Regions from separate parts of the Elizabethkingia bruuniana genome, predicted to be linked through region 1. Evidence: riboswitches for the same ligand, from Rfam matches in the RefSeq annotation. Region 1 holds a riboswitch; each other region holds the start of a gene.

Region 1 (4,923 bases):
AATCTTGCGGATATCTGCAGTTGTTTTTCCTAATTCATTCAGCTTTTTATGTAATGTCATAGCAGCTTCTACAGCTGTCTGAGAATGGAATTCAGCAGGGAAAGAAATTTTGAATAAAACATTTTCCATAACATAAGAGCCATAATCTCTCTGGAACTTAAACTCATTTCCTTTGAAGGAAACATCATAAAAGCCCCATGTTTTTGCAGTCAGAACAGAAGGATAACCCATTTCTCCTGTTTTGGCAATTAGTGCCAGCCGCACTGCTCTGGAAGTAGCATCTCCGGCCGCCCAGGATTTGCGACTACCAGTATTAGGCGCATGGCGATATGTTCTTAGGGATTGTCCATCTACAAATGCAAGTGAAACAGCATTAATCAGTTCGTCTCTGGTAAGGCCAATCAGCTTTCCGACAACAGCCGTAGACGCCAATTTTACTAACAACACATGATCCAGTCCGACTTTATTAAATGAATTCTCCAGAGCTATTACACCCTGAATCTCATGTGCCATAATCATAGCTTCCAATACCTGTTTCATTTTCAAAGGCTTTTTACCTTCTGCTATACTCGTTCTGGACAGCCAGTCAGCTGTTGCCAAAATTCCGCCCAGATTATCTGAAGGATGTCCCCATTCAGCGGCCAGCCAGGTATCGTTGAAATCCAGCCAGCGAATAATAGCGCCTATATTAAAAGCTGCCTGAACCGGATCCAGCTGAAATTGTGTTCCCGGTACTTTAGCACCATTGGGTACAATGGTTCCTTTTACAATTGGTCCCAGCAATTTGGTACATGCCGGATATGTTAATGCCTCCAGACCACATCCTATTGTATCCAATAGACAATAGTGTGCAGTTTTCCAGGCTAGATCATTCTTTATTTCGTAATTCAGTACATAATCCGCAATAGCTGTTAAAACATGATCTGGTTGCGGTCTTTCGTTAGATATATGATTGCTCATTGTAATTTAAAGTTGAATGTTATTTATTATTTAGGTGTTATTTTGGAATCTATTTTCTGTCTGTAATAGGGACAAATTCTTTATTCTCCGGCCCAATGTAATTGGCACTTGGTCTGATGATTTTTCCATCCTGTCTTTGTTCGATGATATGTGCACTCCAGCCAGTTACTCTGGAAATAACAAATAATGGTGTAAACATAAGTGTTGGCACGCCCATCTGATGATAAGACACTGCTGAGAACCAATCCAGATTAGGGAACATTTTCTTTTCTTCCCACATTACTGTTTCTAGTCTTTCTGCAATATTAAATAGCAGCATATCACCTGATTCTTCAGATAGCTCTCTGGCAACTTCTTTAATAACTACATTTCTTGGATCTGATATTGTATAAACCGGATGTCCAAAACCTATAATCACTTCTTTATTGGCGATTCGTTGGCGGATATCCGCTTCGGCTTCGTCCGGAGAATTATAGCGGCTTTGTATTTCAAAAGCAACTTCATTGGCACCGCCGTGTTTTGGGCCTCTTAATGCGCCAATTGCACCTGTAATTGCTGAATAAAAATCCGATCCTGTTCCGGCAATAACCCGGCTTGTGAAAGTAGAAGCATTGAATTCGTGTTCGGCATACAGGTTAAGTGAAATCTGCATAGCTTTCACCCAGGATTCAGAAGGTTCCTTACCATGTAATAAATGCAGAAAATGACCACCAATTGTATCATCATCAGTATTCACTTCTATTTCTTTCCCGTTGTGACTGTAATGATACCAATACAGCAATCCTGAACTAAAGGACGCTAATAATTTATCTGCTATATCTCTTGCTCCTGCTACATTATGGTCGTCTTTCTCCGGCTGTATACTTCCAATAGCTGACACCATAGATCTCATAACATCCATTGGGTGTGCAGCTGCCGGAATACTTTTCAGAATATTTCTCACAGAGTTAGGCAGTCCCCTCAGTGACTTTAGTTTGGATTTATAATTTTTCAATTGTGCCTCTGTAGGCAGCTGGCCATATATAAGCAGGTAGGCAACTTCCTCAAACTGGGCTTTCACGGCCAGATCAAGAATATTATAGCCTCTGTAGTGTAAATCATTTCCACTTTTACCAACGCTGCAAAGCGCTGTATTTCCTGCCGTTACTCCCGAAAGAGCCACACTTTTTTTAGGTTTAAAGGTTCCTTCGTTACTTGACATCTTGGTTTGTTTTAAACAGGTTATCTAATTTTTGTTCATAATCGTAGTAGCCAATACTTGCGTACAGTTCTTCTCTCGTCTGCATTGTATCCAGTACATTGGCTTGAGTACCATCTTTGCGGATATGTTCATATACATTGAGGGCCGCTTTGTTCGCAGCACGGAAGGCAGACAATGGATATAATACCAGTCCCACTCCAGCTGCTTTCAGCTCGTCCACAGTATACATTTTAATCATCCCGAATTCGGTAATATTTGCCAAAACAGGAATACCTGTAGCATCTACGAATTTTTGATAAACACTAAGATCCGGAACAGCTTCTGCAAAAATAAAGTCGGCTCCCGCCTCTTTATAAGCTACCGCGCGTTCCAATGTTTTTTCCAGTCCTTCATTAGCGAAAGCATCTGTACGGGCACCGATCACAAAATTGTCGTCTGTGCGGGCATCTGTTGCTGCTTTCAGCCTGTCCGACATTTCCTCTTTACTTACCAGTTCTTTTCCTGGACGGTGGCCACAACGTTTCGCACCAACCTGGTCTTCAATGTGTAAAGCAGCTGCCCCGGCTTTAATCAGTGAACTCACTGTACGGGCAATATTAAAGGCGGAAGGGCCGAAACCGGTATCAACATCTACTAATAAAGGCAGATCGCATACATTTGTAATACGCTGAATGTCTGTAAGTACGTCATCCAATGTCGTAATACCCAGATCCGGAACCCCTAGTGAGCCTGCTGCAACACCACCTCCTGAAAGATATATTGCATTAAATCCCGCCTGTTGGGCCAATAATGCATGGTTAGCATTAATGGCTCCTACGATCTGAAGAGGGTTTTCTTTTTGCATAGCTTCCCGGAACCGTAAACCGGGAGATCCTAAACTCGCATTTTTACTCATTTCAATACTATTGTTAATTTCATGTTTTTCTATCTGTCAAGCCTTTTGCTTTTTATCTTTTGGGGCATCAGAATTTCAAAGTCAGTAAAGTCCGGTTAAAAACCAGAATCACATTCTTTGTAAGCTTTCTAAAACTTTTACGGAGGAATACTAAGAGGATCAGAATACGGGATATACTACAGAAGATAAGATGACTCTGTGTATATCATTCCTGTGAAATGATAATAACGTTGGGTAATACCAGAATAGGCTTCTTTTTTATTATTATCAAAAAACAAAATACGTATCATACCTGACTATAAGCTTCAGACCGCGAAAGCATCGTCAATTCGAAAAGAGGCAGGTCTCCTGACTTGTAACAGTTATCATCGTTCTTCCCATTCTGTTGAATGAACAGTGAACTTATTGTTGATAATAACCTTATGTATTGTTACTTACAGTTGCGCGACAGTTCGTGATTTTCACACGATTCCCTTTTAATACACGTCTAAGTGTAACCAATTTCGGTTGATATTAGAAACAAAAGAATTTGTTCCTGTTCTAAATATAGAAAATTTTGTCTATCATTTGTAAATATTTCAGACCGGAGCCGGAAATTATTGATATTTTAAAGTAAGCTAAAAGCTGAATCACCGTCTGTAAGGGCATTATTGATATTTTATATCTATGCAGTAAATAATTTATTTTACCCTGATACAATATCATTTTCTGCCTGATTTTTAGTCAGTATATTCACCTAAAATCGACACAGAAATCCAATATTCGGGTTTTAAAGGATAAAATATAAATCCGGGGATAGAAATAATATCCCTGTTCACAGATAGTATTCCTCCGGAATACCTGCTTTCTCATACATTTGTTTTTTTTACACAGATTAGACTCCTCCGGAGTATCTTTTCAATCTTTCTGATTTCTCATATCATGAAATTTTATACTGAAAATAGAGTTTCATCATAATGAATGAGAAGCTCCGTCAGGAACTTTATCTCTATAGATTATAATTATGAATAACCAGGGCGTTCCGGAGGAACGCTATCTTAATCGGAGAATTGAAAATCATTTATATGAAAAATCAAAACTTCGGATTAATTTATAACACTTTAGCTAAAGGCTTTTATCCACAATAGTTCAGCTAAGGGCACTTTAGATTTTTTAAATGCTTCGACAGGCTCAGCATGACACGGCTTTACATTAAGCAAAATATTCATCTTAAGTGATCATCTTTATGAATTTAGATTTGTAATCTCAAGTAACTAAAGTATTTTTATGTCAAACTTATCACAGACTTTTATCAAAAAGTCAAAAGGATTTCATCTTCGTATTAGCTGAGCCTTCTGTCCAGTTTCCCATTTTTGACTCTGATCCAAAATATTCCCACCAGATTTAGCAGAATATAAACTAAAAAAGCTTCCTTACGGAAGCCTTAATTGGTCATTCAATTCTATTTCTATTTTTTAAAAATCCATTCCTGAAGATTCTTCGGCATATCGTGAATAATCTTCTTTACCTCCTCAATATTGTCACATCTCTCAATATTGACGCTAAACTTGAAGTTTGGCATCAAACATAGACTCACTTTTCCATAGTAATCGGATAGTTTCTGATAAAGTTCCTTTCGGATATTTTCGAAATAAAACTTTGCATCACTGAAATTATCTCCGATACCGGAAACGTTATTATTTACTAACACTATTTCCATAAGGCTATATTTTATAATTACCTAAAAATAAGAATTTTACATAAAATGAAACCTTATTACTTACTAACATTTCCACATTAACGTTCTTAATTTTTTTATAATATCAGAGCTGTAAATCAGATATATCCGTATTTTTTCTTTTTTGCCAACTTTGGAAATCTATATAAA
Region 2 (4,923 bases), 2.2 Mb from region 1:
TCTTTCTGCATTTCTTTCGCAGCATTAACCATTTCAATCAGTGCTTTTTCAGTTTCGTCCCAACCTCTGGTTTTTAAACCACAATCCGGATTTACCCAAAGCTGACTGGAAGGAATAACTTTGGCAGCCTTTTCCAGAAGTTTTACCATTTCTTCTTTCGATGGCACACGTGGTGCATGGATGTCGTAAACACCAGGTCCTATATCATTCGGATATTCAAAATCGGCAAATGCATCCAATAATTCCATCTGAGAGCGAGAGCACTCTATCGTAATTACATCTGCATCCATGTCTGCAATATGATTGATAATATCGTTAAATTCAGAATAGCACATGTGTGTATGAATCTGTGTATCATCTTTTACAGAAGAAGCCGAAATACGGAATGCCAAAACAGCCCATTTCAGATATACTGCTGCATCTTTCTTTCTCAGTGGCAATCCTTCTCTTATTGCAGGCTCGTCGATCTGAATAATTCTGATTCCTGCTTTTTCCAGATCCAAAACCTCATCACGAATAGCCAATGCAATCTGATTCGCAGTATCTTTACGTGATTGGTCGTTTCTAACAAAGCTCCATTGCAATATAGTTACCGGACCTGTAAGCATTCCTTTTACCCATTTGGAAGTTAAAGACTGTGCATACTGAGACCAGAATACCGTTAAAGGCTCCGGACGCGAAACATCACCATAAATTACCGGCGGCTTTACACAACGGCTTCCATAGCTTTGTACCCATCCGTTTTCTGTGAAAGCAAAACCTTTCAGCTGCTCCCCGAAATACTCCACCATGTCATTTCTTTCGAATTCTCCATGTACCAATACATCGATACCGATTTTCTCCTGACGTTGGATGGTATTTTTCGTTTCTTCTTTCAGCAAATCAGTATAACGTTCTGCAGATATTTCTCCCTTCTTAAACTGTGATCTCCAGCTTCTCACTTCTTTTGTCTGTGGAAAAGAACCAATAGTTGTAGTAGGGAATAAAGGCAGTTTTAATATTTCCTGCTGTTGTACTTTACGTTGCGTAAACGCAGACTGACGGGATACCGGTACAGCATCCAGTGCATCCATTTGCTGTTGCACTTTCGCATCATGAATCAGCGTCGAAATTCTTTTATTTTCTATAGCTTTTTTATTCTCCCCGAAAGCAACTAGACTTTCAGCAGAAGGATTTTCTGAAGACAGATCTCTTAGTAGTGCTACTTCTTTTATCTTCTGCTTGGCATAAGCCATCCATTGTTTTATTTCCGCTGGTAAGCTTTCTTCTTTTGTTTCCAGATCCAAATCATATGGCACGTGTAACAACGAACTGGACGGTGCAATCAGTATACGTTTCTCCCCTAGTTGCTCTTTTGCCTTTCTGATTAGTTGAAGTGAACTTTCAAAATCATTCTTCCAGATATTTCTTCCGTCCACAACCCCCAGAGAAAGTTTCAGATTCTCAGGTATAGCCGCCAGTATATTTTCTAACTGCTCAGGCTTTCTTATCAAATCCACATGCAATGTATCTACAGGTAAGGATAATGCTAAAGGCAGATTGTCTTCCAAGCCTTCAAAATAAGTAGTCAGGATAATTTTTAGGTTCGGAAGTTCTTTCTGAATTTTAGCATATACAGCAGTATAGGCTTCTTTTGCTTTATCTGTAAGATCCAGCGCTAAGAAAGGTTCATCGATTTGTATATATTCTGCTCCATGAGATTGTAAAGATTTCAGGATTTCCAGGTATACCGACAACAGATTATCAATGAGGTCCAATTTTTCAAAACCTTCTTCTTTTTCTTTCCCTAATAATAAATAAGAAACCGGTCCTAATATTACAGGCTTAGCATTTATTCCTATCTGCCTGGCACCTATAAACTCATTGATAATCTTGTTGGATAATAATTTAAAACTCTGTCCTTTACTGAACTCCGGCACAATATAATGATAGTTGGTATCAAACCATTTTGTCATCTCCATAGCTGTGATATCCAAGCCATCTTTCTGGTAACCACGTGCCATTGCAAAATAAAGATCCAGCTCGTTGTTTGCTTTATTCAGGATTACATCGTGGTAACGCTGCGGAATAGCTCCCAAGGTAAGCGTCATATCCAATACATGATCGTAAAACGAAAAATCGTTAACCGGAATAAAGTCTATACCTGCTTCCTGTTGTAATTTCAGATTTTCATTGATAATTCTGCGGCTTACATCCAGTAATTCTTTCTGAATAATCTTTCCGGACCAATACTGTTCACAGGCTTTTTTCAGCTCTCGCTTTTTCCCGATACGCGGGTAACCCAGGTTGTGTGTTTGCATTTTATTATATTTTATTAGTTATCTCCTGTATTTACAGCCAGACAACTCTCACACGCCTATAGGCCGTAAGCAGTAGTATAAGTCCATTGTCTGCGGATAATCCACAAACTAAAGTACTGTAAGACCACAACTCCAAATCGCGAGAGTAGTTGCCTGTTCAGAAATTGGCAGGTCTCCTGACTTATACCATTTTATCCTCCTTCCCGCATACACAGTGGATCGTGGATAAAACTTTGTAAGGTATTCACAGTTGCGCGACAGCTCATGATTTTCACATGATTCCCTTTTCATTTACTATTAAGTAAAACCAGTTTCTACAGATCTATTTTTATTTTTCACAAAGTTAGTTTAGCCAATTTATATTCCATAATAACAGGTTAAATTCAGCATAATAAATTACAAATAGTATTTATCCAGAATATTATTCTTTCAATGGTAAAATATTGTACCTTTAACCAAAAATTATTCTATGCTTCAACTGGATGATACCGATTTACGCCTGCTGAAAATCCTTCATAATGACTCGAAACTTACCGTAAAAGAATTGGCAGCACAGGTAAACCTGTCTCCTTCTCCGGTTTTTGAAAGAATCAGACGAATGGAGAAAGAAGGATATATCAAGAAGTATATTGCCATTTTGGACGCAGAGAAACTGAATCAAGGACTGATTGTTTTTTGCAATATCCGGTTAAAGCAGCATGACCGTAATATCGGCCATACTTTTGTCGATGATATTCACAATATTGATGAAGTGGTGGAATGTTATAATGTCTCCGGTGATTATGATTTTCTGCTAAAAGTTCATGCACGGGATATGAAGCATTATCAGGATTTTGTTTTCAACAAACTGGGGTCACTTACCAGTATCGGAAATACACATAGTACTTTTGTAATGGCTGAAGTAAAGAATACGTACGGCGTACAGCCTTTTGAAGGTAGAGCATTATAAGTTGTAACCTGGTTTATTTAACCACAAAGGCACAAAAGTAATGTTTGTATATCACAGTTTTCAGGGCACAAAGACTTCACGTGAAGGTAAAACTATTTCTACCATTTAGAAATTAAGAAAATTAAGTTCTCAACAGTCATTGCTAGGTGTTAGCAACTTTGCACTCCTTTAAAACAGTATAACAGGAAATAAAACCTCGCGTTTAGAAAAGTTTATAAACACAAAGGCACAAAAGTATTATTAACATACCACTGATTTTAGGATATCAAGGTTTTATCTAGAGGTAAAATTATTTTCACCATTTAGATATTAAGATAATCAGTAGCCTTGTCAAGGTTTAAAACCTTGACAAGGCCATAAAGAATAAAATATTGTGAAGCAATTCGTGTCTTAAAAATATAACATGCATAAACCTGTTTTGCGCCTTAGTGTTAAAAATAAATTCCTTGGCGAATTTGCGATTAATTCTAAACTATCTTAATTCCTTAAAGTTTAAAAAGAGATCTCGATACAAAATCATTCTCTGCTTCACTACTAATAATTTCACTCGAACTGACGACATGTACTTTCAAAATAGGTAATCCCATCACTTCGAGTGCGGAGCAAAGTGACGTGTATCGAGAAGTTGTTTAACTACAAGGGAGCAAAAGTATTGTTGGTATATCACTGCTTTTAGGACGCAAAGATTTCACCTGAAGGTAAAATTATTTTCATCATTTAGGCATTAAGATAATTATCAGCCTTGGCAAGGTTTAAATCCTTGCCAAGGCTATAAAGAATCAGATATTGCGAAGCAATTCGTGCCTTAGCCAACATTCAAAAAGTAAAAGTTATTTGTGCCTTAGTGTTAAATATAATTCCCAAACAGATTAAACACATTTACGCTTTTGCAACTAACAGTTATAACTTCATAACATCCATAACCTTTATAACCTTTTTATTAAAACAAAAAAGCCCCGGAAATCCAGGGCTCTTATAATATATTTGGTTGAATATTAACCTAAATAAGGGTATTTGTAGTCTTTTGCCGGAACAAAAGTCTCCTTAATACTTCTTGCAGATACCCAACGAAGAAGGTTCATTTTAGATCCTGCTTTATCGTTAGTACCAGAAGCACGGCTACCACCGAAAGGCTGCTGACCTACTACTGCTCCTGTTGGCTTATCGTTGATATAGAAGTTACCGGAAGCATTTTCTAATGCTTTGTAAGCTTCGTTGATTGCATAACGATCTTGAGAGAAGATAGAACCTGTTAATGCATATGGAGAAGTACTGTCTACTAACTGAAGTGTTTCAGCCCATTTCTTGTCTTCATATACATAAACTGTTAAGATTGGTCCGAAGATCTCTTGCTCGATACTTTCGTAGTGTGGGTTTGTTGTTTCGATAACAGTTGGGTGTACAAAGTAACCTTTCTTATCATCGCACTTACCACCGATAACTACCTCAGCATCTTTAGCTTTCTCAGCTCTGTCGATGTAACCTTTACACTTATCGAAAGAGTTTCTGTCGATTACTGCATTTACAAAGTTAGACGGATCTTCAGTAGTTCCTACTTTGATAGTCTTCATTTGTTTTTCCATTACCTTCTTCACATCTTTCCAGATAGATTTAGGAATGTAAGCTCTGGAAGCTGCAGAACATTTCTGTCCTTGATATTCGTAAGCACCACGT
Region 3 (4,923 bases), 1.1 Mb from region 1:
TGAGCCCGGGAATCTCAGAATATTATTATAATCCAGTGTATTGTAATAAGCTACATCCAAACTAATTCTGTTATTCAGCATACCGATATTTAAACCAGCTTCATAAGATCTTGTTTTCTCAGGACCTATGTTTCCTTCTTTGTTTAGTACTGATGGATAAGTGTAGTAAGGATTTCCATTAAAGGTATTACCACCATTGTTAAGGTAATAATTACGAATAGCATAAGGATCAAAATCATATGCAATCTGTGCCCAAGAACCATAAAGTTTTACAATATCGAATGCTTTTGGCATTGGGATTATATTATTCAGCAGCAAACTGAAGGATGCAGACGGATAGAAATAAGATCTGTTGCTTTTTGGTAATGTAGAAGACCAGTCATTTCTTCCTGAAACATTCACAAATAAAGTTTTATAGAACTCTAAATCCACAGTACCATAAGCACTATAAATTAATTTCTCGTTGATATTATAGTCACGGGTTAAAGGCTTTATCGAGTTATCGAAAGAATATATTCCGGGAACTTTTAATCCGTCTACAGATGTTATGTCATCTTTATACTTATAGTAGAATCCTGATCCTCCGGCATTAACTGTTAAGTTAATATTGTCTGTAATAGCCTTGTTATAGGTAGCAAGGACATCGTAGTTCAGGTTTATAGTTTTAGAATTTGTTACTCTGTAACGGCCATTTCTTGGAGCATCATAATTAAAATAAGAATATGGACTCTTTAATTCGTTTTTAGTATCATTTTCTACATAGGAAATTTTACCTTTCACTGTGAATTCATCAGATGCTTCATAGGTCAATCCTGTCTGGGCGCTATAGACATCAGTAGCAACACTGTTTTTAAAGTTTTTAGCACCAAACCAAGGGTTATTATACCATGCGTAGTTCCAGTTTGCTTGTTGATAACCCTCTCTTCCTTTTACCCAAAGGTTATTTTTCAGGTCTCTACCATCTACGTCACCGCCCATCCAGATAAGTATAGTATACATATGCCCGCTCGGGTCATAGTTATAGTTAGGCATACTTGGTGTAGTTGTTCTGTTATAAGCCAATTTTGTATTAAAACTTAACTTATCTGTGATGTATGTATTACTGGAGAAGTTAGCTCCGTATTTTCTAAGATAAGACTCAGGAATTCTGTCATCAAAATTCATGAAGTTTCCGGAAAGTCTGTAAGTGTCTTTATTATGTTTATAATTAACTGCGAAGTTTGTATTATTAATAAACGAAGGCGTCAAAAATGTATTCAGGTTATCATGGTAAGTCCAGTCTGTAGGTACTCTTTCGTATCTTGATTTATCATTATACGGAGTATTGGTTACATTACCATACCACGGAATTACCTGGCCAGTTTGTTTATCCAGTATTGGGCTGTTCCACTGAGCAAGCTTTCTTCCGGGAACAAATTTTGGTCCCCAGATCATATCTCCGTCATTGATACCCCCATCGGCACCATCCCAGAACTCATATTTACCGTGAGAACCGTTTCCGTATTCTGTTTGTGTTTTTGGAAGGTTTGTAAAACCAGCTGTAAACATAGTGTTCTGACCAAATTCAACTGTAAATCCACTTTTCTTAGCGCTTTTGGTGGTTACCAGAATGGCACCATATCTACCTCTGGAGCCGTATAATGCAGATGCCGTAGCTCCTTTTAGTACGTTAATGTTCTCGATGTTAGAAGGATCCAGTGCCTGGAATGTTTTGTCGTCTACAATAACGCCATCTATTACAATAATAACGTTAGAGTTTCCGCGCAATGTAAAAGTTGGTTTTTGCTGCATTCCCGGAGGGTTGGAGACATTAAGCCCGGCAACCTGTCCTGCAAAAAGATTTCCTACGCTTGGTGTGGTTACAGTTTCGAATTGTTTGGTATTGATTTCCTGAGTGGAATAACCAATTTTCTTTGCTTTTTTACCAATTCCCAAGGCGGTAATTACAACTCCATCAATGTTCTTCTCTTTCTGTTTCAGTGTATCTTTTTTACTAACTTCCTGTGCGTAAGGCAGAAAAGGTAATAATACAACTGAAGCAGATAATAATACTCGTTTCATTCAGTTTTTTTGCAAAAGTATCCCTCGTATTTTAAGTTAATATTAACACCTGTTTAGCATTTCATTAACTTTATATTTGGAAAATAGTGCAAAAACAAAGGTTTATAAAATATAAAATATCCTACTCTCTATATATTAAATTTCATTAAAACAGTATCAATTGATCTAATTTTCGGAGACGAAAGAATCATAATAATACTATAATTATCTTTTTTCTGGATTTGCAAATGCCTGATTTCCTTTCTATGTGCTGATTAAAAATGCAGGCTTTATTATAATAGTTTGTATTTCGATATTTATGAGTAATTTTACCTCCCTTTATTTGTAACGAATGAAACAAGATTTAAACATTCACTTTGAAGTTTATAAAAACATATCGGAATTAGACGATATCGAAAAGAAGCTATTCGAAACAGCTTCTGAAATCCGTAAAACAGCTTATGCTCCCTACTCGGAGTTTTTTGTAGGATGTGCAATCCTTCTTGAAAACGGCGAAATTATTGTTGGTAATAATCAGGAAAATGCAGCTTATCCTTCAGGATTATGTGCGGAAAGAACTGCTATATACTGGCTGGCAGCAAACCATCCCGGACTTGAAATTAAAAAAATATTTGTAGTTGGCGGCCCAAAAAATGAGGCAGCTGATAATAATATTCCAATTCCACCATGTGGTTCATGCAGACAATCTATATTAGAATATGAGAGTAAACAAAGCTCCCCTATTGAAATTTATTTTGCGTCTACACAGGGAAAAACTGTTAAATGCTACAGTGTAAAAGATTTACTTCCTTTTTCCTTCGACAAAAACTATCTATAACTTTCTTATATTTGCAAAAATTTCAGGTTCGGCATTGTCCGATGAAAAGGGAATCTGGTGCAACACCAGAGCTGTCCCCGCAACTGTAGATCACTGAAGTATTTCTGTACAAAGCCACTGTAATTACGGGAAGGCACAGAAATGTGAAAGCCAGGAGACCTGCCTGAAACTATAATTATTAATTAACAACTTTCGGAGGAAAAGCTTGAATTATAATCTGCCCTAGATACTCAGGGTTGTTTATTCTTATTTCTCCGGATACAGTATTAGCTAAATTTTATTCATGAATAAAAAACTATTTGTAATCGGAGCACTCCTTATTGTTGGTTCCGGATTATACGCTCAGGAAGAAAAAAGTGGTCAGATTGAAGAAGTAACTATTGCTTCTAAAACCCCGCAAAAACTTTATAAAACGGGCAAAAATGTCACCCTTATTTCAGCTAAAGACCTGGAAAAGTATAAAGGACAAAACCTCAGTGATGTATTGGACCAGGTTGCCGGTTTCCAGATTACAGGTAATTTCAACAATGCTACTGAACCTAAACTAATGAAGATTAGAGGCGGGAAAAGTGCTAATGTAGTTATATTATTAGATGGTGTTCCGTTAAGAGATGTTACAGGGAATGATTATACTGCAGCAGATCTTCGTTTACTGGCTCTGGAAAGTGTTGAAAGTATTGAGGTCCTGAATGGCGCTTCTTCTGTATTATATGGATCTAATGCTACTGTATCGGTAATCAATGTAAAAACAAAGAAAGCATCACAAAAAGCTATTGAAGGAGCTCTTACTGCAAGAGCAGGTTCTTATGATACATATGCACAGGATGCAGCATTAAGAGGAAAGATTGATAAATTTAATTATCAGGTTAATGCCTTCAATGAAAAATCTCAAGGATTATCTTCTGCTAAAGGCGATAGTACTTTTGATAAAGATGGTTGGGAAAAGCAAAATCTTTCTGCTGGTGTAGGTTACTCAGGGAATAATTTTGATGTTAACATCAATAGTGGCTGGAATCACAATCTTTATTTATACGATACAGGAGCTTTTGCTGATGGCCAAAACCGTGGAAATGATAAACAGTTCTATGTAGGAGGTAATGCTAATTACAGATATAACAATGGTAAGATTGTATTCAATACCCGTTATACAGATGTAGACAGATTAGGACAAAGTATGAAAGGCTCTTCTTATCAGGATCAGTTCTCTTACAATGGTAAAAACTTTATTGCAGAACTTTATAATAATTATAAAGTAAATGATTATTTCAACTTTACAGTTGGAGTACAGTATGAAGACCAGAAGATGAGTTCAAAATCTCTTCCATTTGGTAAAGAAAACATGGAGGAAGTACTGAAAAGTGGTGATACGAAGCTTCATAGTTTTGATGCCTATGCCAACTTTAATGCAAACTATAAAGGTTTTAACTTGGATGCAGGCGCCAGAATGACTGATAACTCTAAATTTGGAAATCACTGGGTTTATAGTGTAAATCCTTATTACATAAAAGAATTCAGCGATACTTATTTTAAGATTGGTTATTCCTTCGCTACAGCATTTATTGCACCTACCCTATATCAAAATTACGGATCACTTCCTTGGACTTTACCAAACCCTGATCTAAAACCAGAAAGAAACCAGTCTCATGAAATTGATTTAAGTTTTGGTAAAAAAGACAGAAGTTTAAACTTTAATGTAAGCCTATTCCAGAGAAAAGAAAAAGATGCTTTCGCTTATGTATCTAATCCTGATTATACGGGAAGCTTCCAGAATATAGACGAGAATAAAGTAAAAGGATTTGAAATTGGATTCGACTATCAGATCATTGATATGGTTAAATTTGGAGGGAACTATAGCTTTGTAGAAAAAGATAAAGAAGCAACAATGCTACGCCAGCCAAAACAAAGGGTTAACTCTTATGTAGAGGTGAAGCCTTTTGCATCAACAAGAATTACAGTTTCTCACCAGTTTGTAGGTAAGAGAAATGATGCATACTATGATTCTGTCTCATTTAGTACCAAAAATGTTAAAGTAGCAGATTTTAATT
Region 4 (4,923 bases), 2.2 Mb from region 1:
ACTTTTTTTAGGATCTGTAAAATCTCTTGCTCTTTGGTAGGTATAAGTAAGGAGCGGGCGTATGCGCCATTGACCTAATTCCAATTCACTTTGAAGATTGACATCTGTTCCTATAATTTCTACTTTGCCCAGACTCAGATTCATCCAGATAAACATATTACCATTAAAGGTTGAAGTAATCTTATTGGTGACATTATTGTAGTAACCGTCAACATTAAGACTGATATTTTTTACGATTCCCCGTGAGAAATTTTTCCGGTAGGTAAAACCAAAATCATACTGGTGTGTAAATTCGGGTTTCAGGAGTGACATCCCTAATGTTTTGTAATACATTTCATTGAAAGTAGGAAGCCTGAAAACCTGCTTATAGAAAGCCTTTAAATAAAATTCATGTTGACTGAAGGGCTGGTAATTGATAAAAAGGGCAGGCGTCCATTTATTTTCATCTCCCGGTGCAGCATTTTGTAAAACTTTATTCTGGACAAAGGTTCCGAGTAAACTTCCCTGTGCTTTCAGTCTTCCCCAACGATAATTCATAGCTAAAGCAAGAAGGGTGGTATAACGTTTGGGATAACTGAAATTGTAAAGATTTGCTGCCATATTATTGTACTGAAAGTCTGCGGAAATAGCTGCATCCCAGTTATTGTTAATTTGGTAAAGGGTAGAGGAGGAGATGTAGAATTCCCGTTGTATATACTGATTGTCGATTTTTGGACGCTGAGGTGCAAGGGTATCTATATAACGATTGTAATCGTATGCAAATTTAGCTTTCAGCTGTGTTTGTACTTTTGGAAAGATTTTCTGCATCCAGCTTCCCTGAACAAAATAATTGGCATCTTTTAGTCTTTGGCCTTCGTCGCCGAATCGTCCGTTCACTATAGCGCCCGGTAACCCACGGTTAGATAAATAGGCATAGGCTCTCAGATCCCATTTTCCGTTTTTCAGATCTCCGTTAATGCTGGTTTCAAATCGCTTTGCCTTTACATCTGCATCATGTCGCTTTGCAATGGTATCATAGGCAATCTGACCATTTAGATATTTCCGGTAATATCTGAACTTATAAATTCCGTCAGTATCCAGATATTCTCCGCTAAAGGATGCAGAAACAGAATTAGAAAGCTTTTGCTCTAATCTGAAAGAAGGATTGAAAGTTTGTATAGAACCACTTTTCGTGCGGACTGTAAGATTGGTTGTCCTGCTTTCTCTGAATACGGGTTTTTTAGGCTGAAGATAAATGGTCCCCGAGCTTCCGAAATCTTTTGCAGGTTGGAAAATGTCACTTTTCTGACCATTGTATAATGTTATTTCTTCCAGATCATCCAGAGAAAACTTGCCAAGATCTACAATTCCGTTTTGTGCATTTCCGATGGGAATTCCATCATAGAAAACACCAACTTGCTGTGCTCCGAGACTTCGGATATCAACTGTCTTTAGTCCGCCGACACCACCATAATCTTTAATCTGAACACCGGAAAAATATCGAAGCGCATCGGCAACTGAATTATTATTTAGCTTTTCAATAATATCAGATGTTAACTTCTGAGGCGGGAGAACAGTACGTGTATTTTTTTTGAAAATGTCTACAGCCTCAACTTCTCTTATTCGTGTTGTATCTTTTTTCTGTGCAAAAGAAAACCCGGTTGCAAAAAGCAGAAGCAAGGGAATTAAACAGAAAGAGAATAGTCTTTTTAGCATTGGCTTTACATTTATTAAAATGTTTATGCCTTTGCTGCAAATATCAGTACATGACTAACCCAGAGAAAAGTCCGGGAGAGTTTATTCAGGTCGATATAGCTTTATTCCACGAAAGCATCAAACATATACTTCTGGCAGGTCTTCTGACTTACTTCTCTTTAGCGCCTTCCCATTACCGATAGTAACAGTGACGTATTGCCAAGATTTTTTATGAAGTTTACAGCAGCGGGTCTGTTCAGGATTTACACCTGATTCCCTTTTAAGCACTTTTTAAGGTGCACCAAAAACTGGTGGCAAATATAGGTATTTATAATGTAATGTAAATGATTGAGATATAAAGGAATAAAAAGAGAATGCCGACCACTTCTTCATCATACATAAAGGTAGCCGGCTTTCTCACCTGTATAACTTATTAGTCCAATAATTGTAAAATAGTCGGGGGAAGACTATTTACAATACAAATATAATATTTTATCACTACATAGTGAGTAATTTAATATGAGAATTTATAAACTATGAGCAATTGTTAACTAACTCACTACGAAATATAAAATCTGGAGTAATGCTTTGCTCTTTAAAAAGCTATCCAAAATCTAAACTAGTTTTTTCAGAAACTCACTGGGACGGTATTGCATAACAGAAAAGAAACTATTGGTATATGCCTGCAGGCTTTTATAACCTGTTTTAAAAGCTATTTCAGAAATGGTCCATTGCTGGTCACTCAATAATTCCAGACTTTTAATAATGCGGAGCATTTGTTGGTATTTACTTAGCGTTAATCCTGTTTCTTTTTTGAAAATCCGTTCCAGTGTACGCAAGGACAGAGCAGCAATTTCGCTAAGATCTTCCATACTCAAATCTTCTGTATAATGTTCGTGAAGATAATCAATGGCTTTACACAGTCTTTTATCTTCCGGCGGGCTGATGTGCAGTTGCAGTGATCGCGCAACAAATTGTGGGAGTTCATTGCTCAAAGCCTTTAGGAATAAAGTTTCGTGTGGATCCTCCTGTATCTTTTTTGACCACTTTTCAGCATATTTAATCATCTCTTTTAAAACCGGAGGTACTAGAAAAACACTTACTTCATTGTAAAAAGGAATATCTTTTTCCACATCGAAAAACATAATCATCAATTTTATCTTTTCCGAATGTGAGTTGGTTTTGTGAATATGCCCTGATGGTATCCATGCAGCATGGTTTTGTGGTAAAAGGTAAATCTTTCCTTCAACTGTCAGATATTGGAAGCCGCTTTCCACATATACCAACTGACCTTTATGATGCGAGTGCAATTCATCATCATGTATCCAGTTGTCTTCAAACCAAACAAAATAGGGTTTTTCTATATCATCTATATTGATAGGATTCTGGCTGCAGCTCATGTCGTTTTATATTAATATTATGGCAAATTTAAATAAAATTACGTAATTACTTTTGTACCCTAATCTTTATGACGATGAAATACGAAACAAGAAAAGAAGCCTCAGTTTTTTTATTACTGATTAATGTTTTAGTTGTTATACTGGTATCCAGTAACCTCAGATCTCCTATAACGGCTGTTGGTCCGGTATTGGATCAGATAGGGAGCACCCTGCATCTGGACCATTTTCAGAGCAGTCTGCTGACTTCTATCCCTTTATTTATGTTCGCCAGTTGTTCGGTATTGGTTAGTCGTTTTTCACATAAACTCAGCATTAACAGATTTTTACTTTATGCACTTATTATACTTAGTTTTGGCCTGTTTCTAAGGGTGTTTGGCTCTGTATGGACTCTATTTGCAGGCTCTGTTTTTATTGGTCTTGGGATTGCCATTGGTAATGTAATAACACCCGGGTATATCAAAAATAATTTTCCAAAACAGATTGGCCTTATGACCGGAATATTTGCTGTAGCAATGAATCTTACTGCTGCTCTGGCGTCCGGCTACAGTATCAGTATCGGGAAATGGACAGGATATGGCTGGCAGGGTTCTCTGGGGATATGGCTTGTTATTGCATTACTAGCTTTATTGGTTGTTGTACTAGAGCTCATTTTCAATAAAAGTACAGCACAGCAACAGAAAACAGATATGACCAAATCGGATTTTAATATGTTTAAATCGGCTCAGGCATGGAATATTAGTATATTTATGGGATTGCAGTCTTTGGTATATTATAGCCTTGTATCCTGGCTGCCTGCTGTTTTAGGTGACTACGGAATGACAGGTAATGCACCGGGTTGGGTATTGTTTGCCATTCAGATTGCGATGCTTCCTATTACATTTGTGGGGCCTATTATAGCTAATAAGATGAAAGATCAGAAAATTATGATATTTTTTGTCTGTGTACCTATGCTGGCAAGTGTACTTATGTTTGCATGGCTTAAGTCTGACTGGGTCTATTTTACAGCTGTATTATTGGGACTGTCAAACGGATTATCGTTCAGTCTTTCGATTCTGTTTTTCTCACTGCGTACAAAGTCCAGTGCCAATGCCATTAAAATATCCGGAATGGCACAATCTGTTGGTTATCTTATAGCAGCCTTCGGACCTCCGGTATTTGGTAAGTTACATGATTGGGGTTCTGGTTGGCAGAGTTCTTTTTATTTTTTGGCAGCTGCAGTTCTTCTGATGTTCTTTTTCGGATTCAGAGCAGCAGGCAGGAGATATGTAGAAGATTAAATATCTCAACTAAATAATAACCGTATTTATCTGTCGAATTTTTTTATTTCTAATTTTTGGGATAAGCCCTTTATATACCACGATGCAATAGCCCGTGAGAACTGAGGATATAATTCTCCGTCATTTGATAAGGTAATTATGGTTATTTTCTCTTTCGGGAATCTTAAAACATCTCCAAGTCCCGGACCACCGCTATGTCCTCCATAATATATATTTCCGTCGTTTTCCAAGGCCCAGCCTACTTTTGAGAATTCAGCGGTTTTATCTCCCAGTTTTTCGCTGCTGTATACCAGTTCATTTGCGAAATCCAATGGGAATAATCTACTCTTATCCAGTCCGGCTGCCCAGTTAGCCATATCATTAATAGACGCGAAATATCCACCTCCCGGATAGGTATATTGTGGATAAAGAAACTTATAACTAACCAGTTTACCGGCATCGTCGTAATAGGTAATCACTTTTTCTTTTATCAAATCTGTCTTTAGAAACCTGCCATCTACTTTATATTCCATATCATATCCGCCATCAGTCATACCCAATGGAATAATTACTTCGTCATGCAAAATTTTGGT

Evidence for each region. A riboswitch is a leader RNA that binds a small molecule or an ion and turns the genes downstream of it on or off. The one in region 1 is predicted to bind cobalamin.
Region 2: another riboswitch for cobalamin. It lies ahead of metE (5-methyltetrahydropteroyltriglutamate--homocysteine S-methyltransferase); the one in region 1 lies ahead of prpB (methylisocitrate lyase).
Region 3: another riboswitch for cobalamin. It lies ahead of AYC65_RS07390 (TonB-dependent receptor plug domain-containing protein); the one in region 1 lies ahead of prpB (methylisocitrate lyase).
Region 4: another riboswitch for cobalamin. It lies ahead of AYC65_RS12595 (TonB-dependent receptor); the one in region 1 lies ahead of prpB (methylisocitrate lyase).

Annotation. Positions count from the first base shown of each region.
Region 1 is NZ_CP014337.1:446,791-451,713, reverse strand. Features, by position in the region: gene AYC65_RS02110 (bifunctional 2-methylcitrate dehydratase/aconitate hydratase) at 1-960, opposite strand, end outside; gene prpC (bifunctional 2-methylcitrate synthase/citrate synthase) at 1,010-2,161, opposite strand; gene prpB (methylisocitrate lyase) at 2,151-3,056, opposite strand; cobalamin riboswitch at 3,378-3,573, opposite strand; gene AYC65_RS02095 (hypothetical protein) at 4,504-4,755, opposite strand.
Region 2 is NZ_CP014337.1:2,613,256-2,618,178, forward strand. Features, by position in the region: gene metE (5-methyltetrahydropteroyltriglutamate--homocysteine S-methyltransferase) at 1-2,300, opposite strand, end outside; cobalamin riboswitch at 2,450-2,627, opposite strand; gene AYC65_RS12135 (Lrp/AsnC family transcriptional regulator) at 2,770-3,249, shown strand; gene pruA (L-glutamate gamma-semialdehyde dehydrogenase) at 4,245-4,923, opposite strand, start outside.
Region 3 is NZ_CP014337.1:1,582,749-1,587,671, forward strand. Features, by position in the region: gene AYC65_RS07380 (SusC/RagA family TonB-linked outer membrane protein) at 1-2,061, opposite strand, end outside; gene cdd (cytidine deaminase) at 2,393-2,878, shown strand; cobalamin riboswitch at 2,886-3,059, shown strand; gene AYC65_RS07390 (TonB-dependent receptor plug domain-containing protein) at 3,162-4,923, shown strand, end outside.
Region 4 is NZ_CP014337.1:2,713,844-2,718,766, reverse strand. Features, by position in the region: gene AYC65_RS12595 (TonB-dependent receptor) at 1-1,695, opposite strand, end outside; cobalamin riboswitch at 1,812-1,995, opposite strand; gene AYC65_RS12590 (helix-turn-helix domain-containing protein) at 2,289-3,074, opposite strand; gene AYC65_RS12585 (CynX/NimT family MFS transporter) at 3,149-4,351, shown strand; gene AYC65_RS12580 (serine hydrolase domain-containing protein) at 4,378-4,923, opposite strand, start outside.